Ensifer sp. PDNC004: one gene and its partners. The protein of the gene in region 1 interacts with the protein of each later gene in a pairwise test. Links are inferred from orthologs where the notes say so. Each region holds a gene or a part of one and is shown on either strand. Other genes may lie near its edges.

Region 1 (3,085 bases):
TCACGGTCCGCTGATCTTCAATCTCGGCCATGGCATAACGCCGCAGGCCGATCCCGATCACGTCTCGGCGCTGGTTGCCCGGGTTCGCGGAGCAAGATGATGGCGGAGAAGCAGACCGACCGGGCGCCGGGCAACAGGGCGCAGCTCAGGGCAGCGATCGCGCTCGGCGCGTTCGCGGCGCTTCTTGCCGGTCTGTTCGTCTGGCGTCCGGATGATCTCTATCTCTGGATCAAGGCGTTGCACGTTATCGCCGTGATGTCCTGGATGGCGGCGTTGCTCTACATGCCCAGGCTGTTCATCTACCACACGGATGCGGAACCCGGCTCCGCCCAGTCGGAAACCTTCAAGATGATGGAGTTGCGGCTCCTGAAGGTCATCATGAACCCGGCGATGATGATTTCCTGGGTGCTCGGGCTCTATCTCGCCTGGAGCGTCTATGGCTTCCAGGGTGGCTGGCTGCATGCCAAGCTTCTGTTCGTGGTGCTGCTGACGGTTGTCCACATGCGTTTCAGCCGTGCGGTGCGCGCCTTTCAGCGCGACGAAAACAGGCACGACGCGCGCTATTGGCGGTTGATGAACGAGGCCCCTACCCTCCTGATGATCCTCATCGTCATCATGGTCGTCGTGAAGCCATTTTGAATTTAATCGATTTGCGGCCTGTCATAGGCGTTTCTAATTTGCGACAGCCCCTTGCAGGGTTTCACGTGAATCGCTATTTTCTGCCATCTCCTCTTCATGGCTTGTGACAAAGACAAGAGCCTGCCCTTTCCAGCTGCAGCTCCCTAATCAATACTCGCCATCTCTCCACTACCCATACCAAACATGGATCCTTCATGGCTGAAATGAAGCTACAAGAACTCAAGAACAAGACGCCGACCGATCTGCTCGCTTTCGCCGAGGAGCTCGAGGTGGAGAACGCCAGCACGATGCGCAAGCAGGAGCTGATGTTCGCAATCCTCAAGATGCTCGCGGCTCAGGATATCGAGATCATCGGTGAAGGCGTCGTTGAAGTGCTGCAGGACGGCTTCGGCTTTCTGCGCTCGGCGAATGCAAACTACCTCCCCGGTCCGGACGACATCTACATCTCGCCCTCCCAGATCCGCCGCTTCTCGCTGAAGACCGGCGACACGGTCGAGGGTCCGATCCGCGGACCGAAGGAAGGCGAGCGCTACTTCGCCCTCCTCAAGGTCAATACCATCAATTTCGATGATCCGGAAAAGATCCGTCACAAGGTTCACTTCGACAACCTGACGCCTCTCTACCCGAACGAGCGCTTCAAGATGGAACTCGATGTTCCGACCTCGAAGGATCTTTCGGCCCGCGTCATCGACCTGGTCGCACCGCTCGGCAAGGGCCAGCGCGGCCTGATCGTCGCGCCGCCGCGCACTGGTAAGACCGTTCTCCTGCAGAACATCGCCCATTCGATCACCGCCAACCATCCGGAATGCTACCTGATCGTTCTCCTGATCGACGAACGTCCGGAAGAAGTGACGGACATGCAGCGCTCGGTGAAGGGCGAAGTCGTTTCCTCGACCTTCGACGAGCCGGCGACGCGCCACGTTCAGGTCGCCGAAATGGTGATCGAAAAGGCCAAGCGCCTCGTGGAACACGGTCGTGACGTCGTCATCCTGCTCGACTCGATCACCCGCCTCGGCCGCGCTTACAACACCGTTGTTCCGTCATCGGGCAAGGTCTTGACCGGTGGTGTCGACGCCAACGCCCTGCAGCGTCCCAAGCGCTTCTTCGGTGCAGCCCGTAACATCGAGGAAGGCGGCTCGCTGACGATCATCGCGACGGCGCTGATCGATACCGGCAGCCGCATGGACGAAGTCATCTTCGAAGAGTTCAAGGGCACCGGCAACTCGGAAATCGTGCTTGACCGCAAGGTCGCCGACAAGCGCATCTTCCCGGCGATGGACATTCTCAAGTCCGGTACGCGTAAGGAAGACCTGCTCGTTCCGCGCCAGGATCTGCAGAAGATCTTCGTGCTCCGCCGTATTCTGGCGCCGATGGGAACGACGGACGCGATCGAGTTCCTTATCGATAAGCTCAAGCAGACGAAGAACAACGGCGATTTCTTCGACTCGATGAACACCTAAGACGCGTTCATCGCCAAATGTGAAGGCCGGTCGACCATGCGTCGGCCGGTTTTTTCGTTTCTAAACCTTAGCCGGATTCGCCACCGCTTTCGATTCGCTTTCGCAACGATCTCCGCTCTACACCCGCCTTTGGATCGCCGTCCCTCCTGCTGATTCACGTGAAACACGTGCAGGCGTGAAAGACGAGGATGCAGCGGCATCTTGAAATTTCAGCATTCTTTCGGCATAAGCACGCCGACCCTTTGAGATACCGTTTGGCTCTGTGTGAGCGCACTCCGCGAAGCAGGACGATCCGGTCGGGAACTTCGACGATCCCCATTGTTTCGACCATCGACGCGCTTACATGCGCCCGCGGTCTTTTCAGGTGAGCCCATGACAGCGACGCAAACGATCTATGCGCTTTCCAGCGGAGCTCTGCCCGCCGGCGTCGCAGTCGTGCGTGTCAGCGGAAGGCACACCGAAGCGGTGCTGCAGGCACTATGTGGTGACGTGCCCTCGCCGCGGAAGGCGGCATTGAGATCGATTCGGTCTCGTAACGGTGATGTCATCGATAGCGGCCTTGTTCTCTACTTTCGCGGACCTGCCTCCTTTACCGGAGAAGATTGCGCCGAGTTTCAGATCCATGGTGGCCGCGCCGCGGTCAACGCGTTGCTTGAGGAACTCTCGAAGCTCGAGGGTTTGCGCCATGCAGAAGCCGGTGAGTTTTCGCGCCGCGCTTTCCAGAACGGCAAGCTCGACCTGGTCGAGGTGGGGGGTCTCGCTGACCTGATTGTCGCCGAGACGGAAATGCAGCGTCGGCTTGCGATCGAGCATTCCGGCGGCGGACAGTCGAAGGTCTATGCCGGCTGGGCGAAGCGCTTGACCCATGCGCGGGCGATGATCGAGGCGGAGCTCGATTTTGCCGATGAAGACGACGTGCCGGGATCGGTCAGCGAGCGCATCTGGCGGGACATGTCGCTGCTGTCGCAAGAGATCGCAGCGCATAT
Region 2 (2,818 bases), 1.6 Mb from region 1 along the record:
AAGGCCCTGCGCGATCTCGAACTTCCCGACGGTATCCGCATCGGCGCGCTCTATCGCGACAAGACGTTCATCCGTCCTGACGGTGCCACCCGGATCAAGGCGAAGGATCGCGTCGTGCTCTTCGCCACCGCGGATGCGGTGCGCCACGTCGAGCAGCTGTTCCGCGTCAGCATCCAGTATTTCTAAAGGCGAGACGATGTCCCGAATTGCCTATGTCAACGGCGCCTACGTGCGGAACGCAGACGCCGGCGTGCATATCGAGGACCGCGGCTACCAGTTTGCCGACGGCGTCTACGAGGTCTGCGAGGTGCGACACGGCTATATCGTCGACCTCACCCGTCATCTCGACCGCCTTGGCCGGTCGCTCAGCGAGTTGCGCATCGATTGGCCGATGACTAGGGCGGCGCTCGTCCACGTGATCCGCGAAGTTGTCCGGCGCAACCGGGTAAGGAACGGCCTGTTCTACATGCAGGTCACGCGCGGCGTAGCGCGCCGCGACCACGTCTTTCCGGCGGCAGAAACCCGCCCGTCCATCGTCGTGACGGCGAAACGCACCGATGCCGCGGCCATTGCCAGGAAGGCGACCCACGGAATTGCGGCGATCACGGTGCCGGAAAACCGCTGGGACCGGGTGGACATCAAGTCGGTCGGGCTTCTGCCCAACGTGTTGGCGCGCCAGAAGGCCAAGGAAGAAGGCGCGCAGGAGGCGATCTTCGTCGATGCCGACGGCACGGTGAAGGAGGGGGCGGCGACCAATGTCTGGATCGTCGATCGTGATGGAAACCTGCGCACGCGGCCGGCAGAACACGGCATCCTCAAGGGAATCACCCGCACCACCTTGATGGATGTGGCGGTGCCGCTGGGGCTCAAAATCGAGGAGAGGGCGTTCTCGGTGGATGAGATGCTCGCGGCGCGCGAAGTCTTCATCACCGCTGCCACCAGCATCTGTTTTCCGGTCATTTCGGTCGACGGCAAGCCGATCGGCAATGGTCATCCGGGAAGCATAGCACAGAATATTCGCGAAGCCTTTTTCGGCGTTGCGGAAAAGACATTGATTTGATACCAACTCTGAAGAGGTGTCGGGGAAGGTACTTGTGGCGCCTCTGATTGCTGAATTTGACAAAAATGCACCGGCGCGAAACGCCGGCAAATAAGAAAGAAGCGGCGCGATGGCGGAACGTTCTCAAAACTTGCAGGATCTCTTTCTCAACACGGTCCGCAAGCAAAAGATTTCATTGACAATTTTTCTTATCAACGGCGTCAAGCTTACCGGCGTTGTGACCTCGTTCGACAACTTCTGCGTCCTGCTGCGTCGCGATGGCCACTCGCAACTGGTCTACAAGCACGCGATCTCGACCATCATGCCCGGCCAGCCGCTGCAGATGTTCGAGAACGAAGAAGCCGCATCCTGACGGGACGTTAGGCACATTACCAAGCGTGATTCAAAATTGTCGTCGATCATTCCGGAGCTCGAGAAGCTCCGCGACGACATGCGCGCGGTCGTTATCGTTCCGGTCTTGAAAAAGACCGGACGGCAGTCCGCAGAGATCCTCTCGACCACCACGACGCGCTCGGACGAAAGTCGTCTCGAAGAGGCGACCGGCCTCGCCATGGCGATCGACCTTGAGGTCGTGCACGGCGCCATCGTTCCGGTGGCGCAGCCGAAGCCCGGCACCTTGCTCGGCACCGGCAAGATCGAAGAGATCGGCCATATCCTCGTCGAGCTCGATGCAGGCCTTGTCATCGTCGACCATCCGCTGACGCCGGTGCAGCAGCGCAATCTCGAGAAGGAATGGAACGCCAAGGTCATCGACCGCACCGGCCTCATTCTCGAGATCTTCGGCCGCCGTGCCTCCACCAAGGAAGGCACGCTGCAGGTCGATCTCGCGCACCTCAACTATCAGAAGGGCCGCCTGGTCCGAAGCTGGACCCACCTTGAGCGCCAGCGCGGCGGTGGCGGCTTCATGGGCGGTCCGGGTGAAACCCAGATCGAAGCGGACCGGCGCTTGCTGCAGGACCGCATCGTCAAGCTCGAGCGCGAGCTGGAGCAGGTGCGCCGCACACGGCAGTTGCATCGCTCCAAGCGCAAGAAGGTGCCGCACCCGATCGTCGCTCTCGTCGGCTACACCAATGCCGGAAAATCGACGCTGTTCAACCGCATGACCGGGGCAGGCGTTCTCGCCGAGGACATGCTGTTTGCGACGCTCGACCCGACGCTTCGGCGGCTGAAGCTGCCGCATGGCCGCATGGTCATCCTCTCCGACACTGTCGGCTTCATTTCCGACCTGCCGACGCACCTTGTTGCCGCGTTCCGCGCGACCCTCGAAGAGGTGCTGGAGGCAGATCTGATCCTGCACGTGCGCGACCTTTCTGACCCGGACAACCAGGCGCAGGCAAGCGATGTTCTCAGAATCCTTTCCGATCTCGGCATCGACGAGAAGGAAGCCTCCGAGCGCCTGATCGAGGTTTGGAACAAGATCGACAGGCTCGACGACGAATCGCGCGAGGCATTGCGCGGCAAGGCGGCGACGTCCAACAACACGGTTGCCGTTTCCGCGATCACCGGTGACGGTGTCGACGAACTGCTCGCCGAAATCGGCCGCCGTCTTTCCGGTGTTCTGACGGAATGCACGGTCGTTCTCGGCATCGATCAGCTGCAGCTTCTGCCCTGGGTCTACCAGCACGCGATCGTCGATGGTCGTGAAGACCTGGAAGATGGCCGGGTGAGCCTTGATCTCAGGCTGACCGAGAACGAGGCCTCCGAGCTGGAGCGTCGCCTCGGAAATGGGCCGAAGCCGGCCGCGGAAGACTGGTAAGC
Region 3 (3,063 bases), 1.5 Mb from region 1 along the record:
CGGGGTCGATCTTGAGACCCGGGCCCATGGTCGACGAAATCGCAACGCGCTTGACGTAGTTGCCCTTGGCACCCGTCGGCTTCGCCTTGACGACAGCGTCAGCAAAAGCACGGATGTTTTCTTCCAGTGCCTTGGCGTCGAAGGACGCCTTGCCGATGCCAGCGTGAACGATACCGGCCTTCTCGACGCGGAATTCAACGGCGCCGCCCTTGGAAGCCTTGACGGCACCAGCGACATCCATCGTAACCGTGCCGACCTTCGGGTTCGGCATCATGCCACGCGGGCCGAGAACCTTACCGAGGCGACCGACGAGCGGCATCATGTCCGGGGTGGCGATGCAACGATCGAAATCGATCTTGCCGCCCTGGACGATTTCGACGAGCTCTTCTGCGCCAACGACGTCAGCACCAGCAGCCTTGGCTTCATCAGCCTTGGCGCCACGTGCGAAAACGGCGACGCGAACCGAGCGGCCGGTGCCGTTTGGCAGGTTGACAACGCCGCGGACCATCTGGTCAGCGTGGCGCGGGTCAACGCCGAGGTTCATCGCGACTTCGATGGTTTCGTCGAACTTGGCAGTTGCGCGTTCTTTGACCATCGAGACGGCTTCGGTGAGGCCGTAGATCTTCGTCGGGTCAACGCCCTCGCGGGACTTCTGTACTCGCTTTGCAATCTTCGCCATGGTCTTAGCCTACCACTTCCAGGCCCATAGCGCGGGCGGAGCCCTCGATCATGGCCATTGCGCCTTCGATATCGGCAGCATTGAGATCCTTCATCTTGGCTTCGGCGATCGACTTGATCTGAGCCTTGGTGAGCTTGCCGGCCGAACCGCCCTTACCGGGGGTCTTCGAACCGGACTGGATCTTCGCTTCCTTCTTCAGGAAGTAGCTGACCGGCGGCTGCTTCATGACGAAGGTGAAGGACTTGTCCTGGTAATAGGTGATGACGACCGGGATCGGCATACCCTTTTCCATTTCCTGCGTGGCGGCATTGAACGCCTTGCAGAATTCCATGATGTTAATGCCACGCTGACCAAGCGCAGGACCGATCGGCGGGGACGGATTGGCCGACCCAGCCTTCACCTGCAGCTTGAGCTGGCCTGCAACTTTCTTAGCCATTTCTCTCTGCCTTTCTGAAATCCCCTTGCGACGGATCGCACCGAGGATCAATTGCGCCGGTTTCCCGACTTGTGCCGATCACGGGGGATCGGCGGCTGCGGTTGCGTGGTGCGGAACATCCGACCCGGCTAAGGCCGGCATCCTTCCACGCGCATGCGGATTTCTCCGCCAGAATGGGCCGAAACCCACCCTATCCTTTTAAGGCCTTATCAGACCTTTTCGACCTGACCGTATTCCAGTTCGACCGGGGTCGCGCGACCAAAGATCGAAACTTCGACCTTGAGGCGCGAACGCTCTTCGTCGACATCCTGAACGACGCCGTTGAACGAAGCGAACGGACCATCCGAAACGCGAACCTGTTCGCCGATCTCGAACGAGACCGAAGGCTTCGGACGCTCGACACCATCCTGGACCTGGCCGAGGATGCGCTCGGCTTCATGGTCCGGAATCGGAACGGGCTTGCTGTCGGTACCGAGGAAGCCGGTTACCTTCGGCGTGTTCTTGATGAGGTGGAATGCCTCGTCCGTCAGATTGGCGCGAACCAGAACGTAGCCCGGGAAGAACTTGCGCTCGGCATCGACCTTGCGGCCCCGACGCACTTCGACAACCTTCTCGGTCGGCACGAGAATCTTCTCGAACAGATGCTCGAGACCCTTCTGCTTGGCCTTTTCCTCGATCGATTCAGCGACCTTCTTTTCGAAGTTCGAATAGGCGTGAACAATGTACCAGCGCGCAGCCATACTAGCCTCCACCCAATCAAGCGCCAACGTTGAGGATGAGGCCGATCGCCCAACCCATCAACTGGTCCGCAGCAAAGAAGAAGGCAGCGGCAAAAAAGACCATGACGAAGACCATCAGCGTCGAGATCATCGTCTCGCGCCGAGAGGGCCAGGTCACTTTCGACGTCTCAGAGCGAACCTGCTGCAGAAACGTTACCGGATTCGTTTTGGATGCCATGTAATGCTCACGCCATTACGGCGCGTAAAGCCGATGATTCAGCCCCACGCACCGCGTGTCTGTTTGGACCCTACATAAAGACCGATTCTGAAAACCACAAGAGCCAATCAGTCTTTTCTGTGAATTTCGTCGATCGGCTAACCGATCCTTAAACTTACTCTGCCGAACCCTCAGCGCTTATGCAAGCCTGGAGAGAATGGCAGGGGCAGAGGGGCTCGAACCCCCGACCTGCGGTTTTGGAGACCGCCGCTCTACCAACTGAGCTATACCCCTATTCGGCTGCGTGCCCGTTCAACAACGTGTCGCCGCCTCAAGTCAGCGGCTTCATATTCAGTTTGCCGGAGGATGACAAGCGCCTTTCACCGAAGAAGCAAAAAAATCCTCATTCAATTGCATCTATCCCCTGCCCTGCCGGTCGGAGCACCCAACAGTGAAAGGCAAGTCATTGCCGCGCCACTCAGAAATGGTCGTGGCACGGCCGGCATTCGCTATGCTGCCGGCAGCACCCCTCATCGGAATCGATTCGCATGTCGCGCATCACGCTGGTCGAATATGATCCCCTCTGGCCGTCGCTCTTTGACGAGCAGGCGCGTTTCATCACCGCCCTGCTCTCGCCTTTCGTCCGCGAGATCCATCACATCGGCAGTACGGCGATACCGGGACTGGCTGCGAAGCCGAAAATCGATATCGATGCGGTGATCACGGACCCAGGGGCACTGCCGGAGCTCAGCGCGCGCCTCAGCAAGGCAGGCTACGCCTGTCACGGCGATCCGCACGCAAACGGCTTGCGGACGTTTACGGCGGCAACGTTCCCCTATGGTACGCGGCTCTATCTCTGTAGGGACGACAACGCCACTCATGCGGAGCGCATGCTCTTTCGCGATGCGCTCCGAGAGAACCCAGATCTCGCCCGCCGCTACGAGACGCTGAAAAGGCAGCTCGCGAGCGAGGCTGAGGGCGATTGGGATATCTACACCAACGGCAAGCGCGG

What was found.
Region 2: the proteins of rho (region 1) and hfq interact in binary tests that used the Escherichia coli proteins (3 or more experiments, as listed by UniProt). The link is inferred for Ensifer sp. PDNC004 from one-to-one orthologs.
Region 3: the proteins of rho (region 1) and nusG interact in binary tests that used the Escherichia coli proteins (3 or more experiments, as listed by UniProt). The link is inferred for Ensifer sp. PDNC004 from one-to-one orthologs.

The regions. Positions count from the first base shown.
Region 1 is NZ_CP070353.1:2,926,995-2,930,079, forward strand. What follows is about bases 37-2,966. They hold rho (transcription termination factor Rho), read left to right. Parts: upstream 37-833; coding sequence 834-2,099; downstream 2,100-2,966. Other genes in these bases: hemE (uroporphyrinogen decarboxylase), read left to right, coding at 37-100; hemJ (protoporphyrinogen oxidase HemJ), read left to right, coding at 97-639; mnmE (tRNA uridine-5-carboxymethylaminomethyl(34) synthesis GTPase MnmE), read left to right, coding at 2,472-2,966. In the rest of the region: more of hemE, read left to right, coding at 1-36; more of mnmE, read left to right, coding at 2,967-3,085. UniProt on the Escherichia coli protein: Facilitates transcription termination by a mechanism that involves Rho binding to the nascent RNA, activation of Rho's RNA-dependent ATPase activity, and release of the mRNA from the DNA template.
Region 2 is NZ_CP070353.1:1,290,115-1,292,932, reverse strand. What follows is about bases 128-2,790. They hold hfq (RNA chaperone Hfq), read left to right. Parts: upstream 128-1,169; coding sequence 1,170-1,412; downstream 1,413-2,790. Other genes in these bases: hflX (GTPase HflX), read left to right, coding at 1,491-2,790; JVX98_RS14470 (D-amino-acid transaminase), read left to right, coding at 197-1,060; trkA (Trk system potassium transporter TrkA), read left to right, coding at 128-186. Outside these bases: more of trkA, read left to right, coding at 1-127; more of hflX, read left to right, coding at 2,791-2,816. UniProt on the Escherichia coli protein: RNA chaperone that binds small regulatory RNA (sRNAs) and mRNAs to facilitate mRNA translational regulation in response to envelope stress, environmental stress and changes in metabolite concentrations.
Region 3 is NZ_CP070353.1:1,415,618-1,418,680, forward strand. What follows is about bases 91-2,998. They hold nusG (transcription termination/antitermination protein NusG), read right to left. Parts: upstream 1,856-2,998; coding sequence 1,325-1,855; downstream 91-1,324. Other genes in these bases: rplA (50S ribosomal protein L1), read right to left, coding at 91-679; rplK (50S ribosomal protein L11), read right to left, coding at 684-1,115; secE (preprotein translocase subunit SecE), read right to left, coding at 1,872-2,072; JVX98_RS15165 (GrpB family protein), read left to right, coding at 2,600-2,998. In the rest of the region: more of rplA, read right to left, coding at 1-90; more of JVX98_RS15165, read left to right, coding at 2,999-3,063. UniProt on the Escherichia coli protein: Part of the processive rRNA transcription and antitermination complex (rrnTAC). The complex forms an RNA-chaperone ring around the RNA exit tunnel of RNA polymerase (RNAP).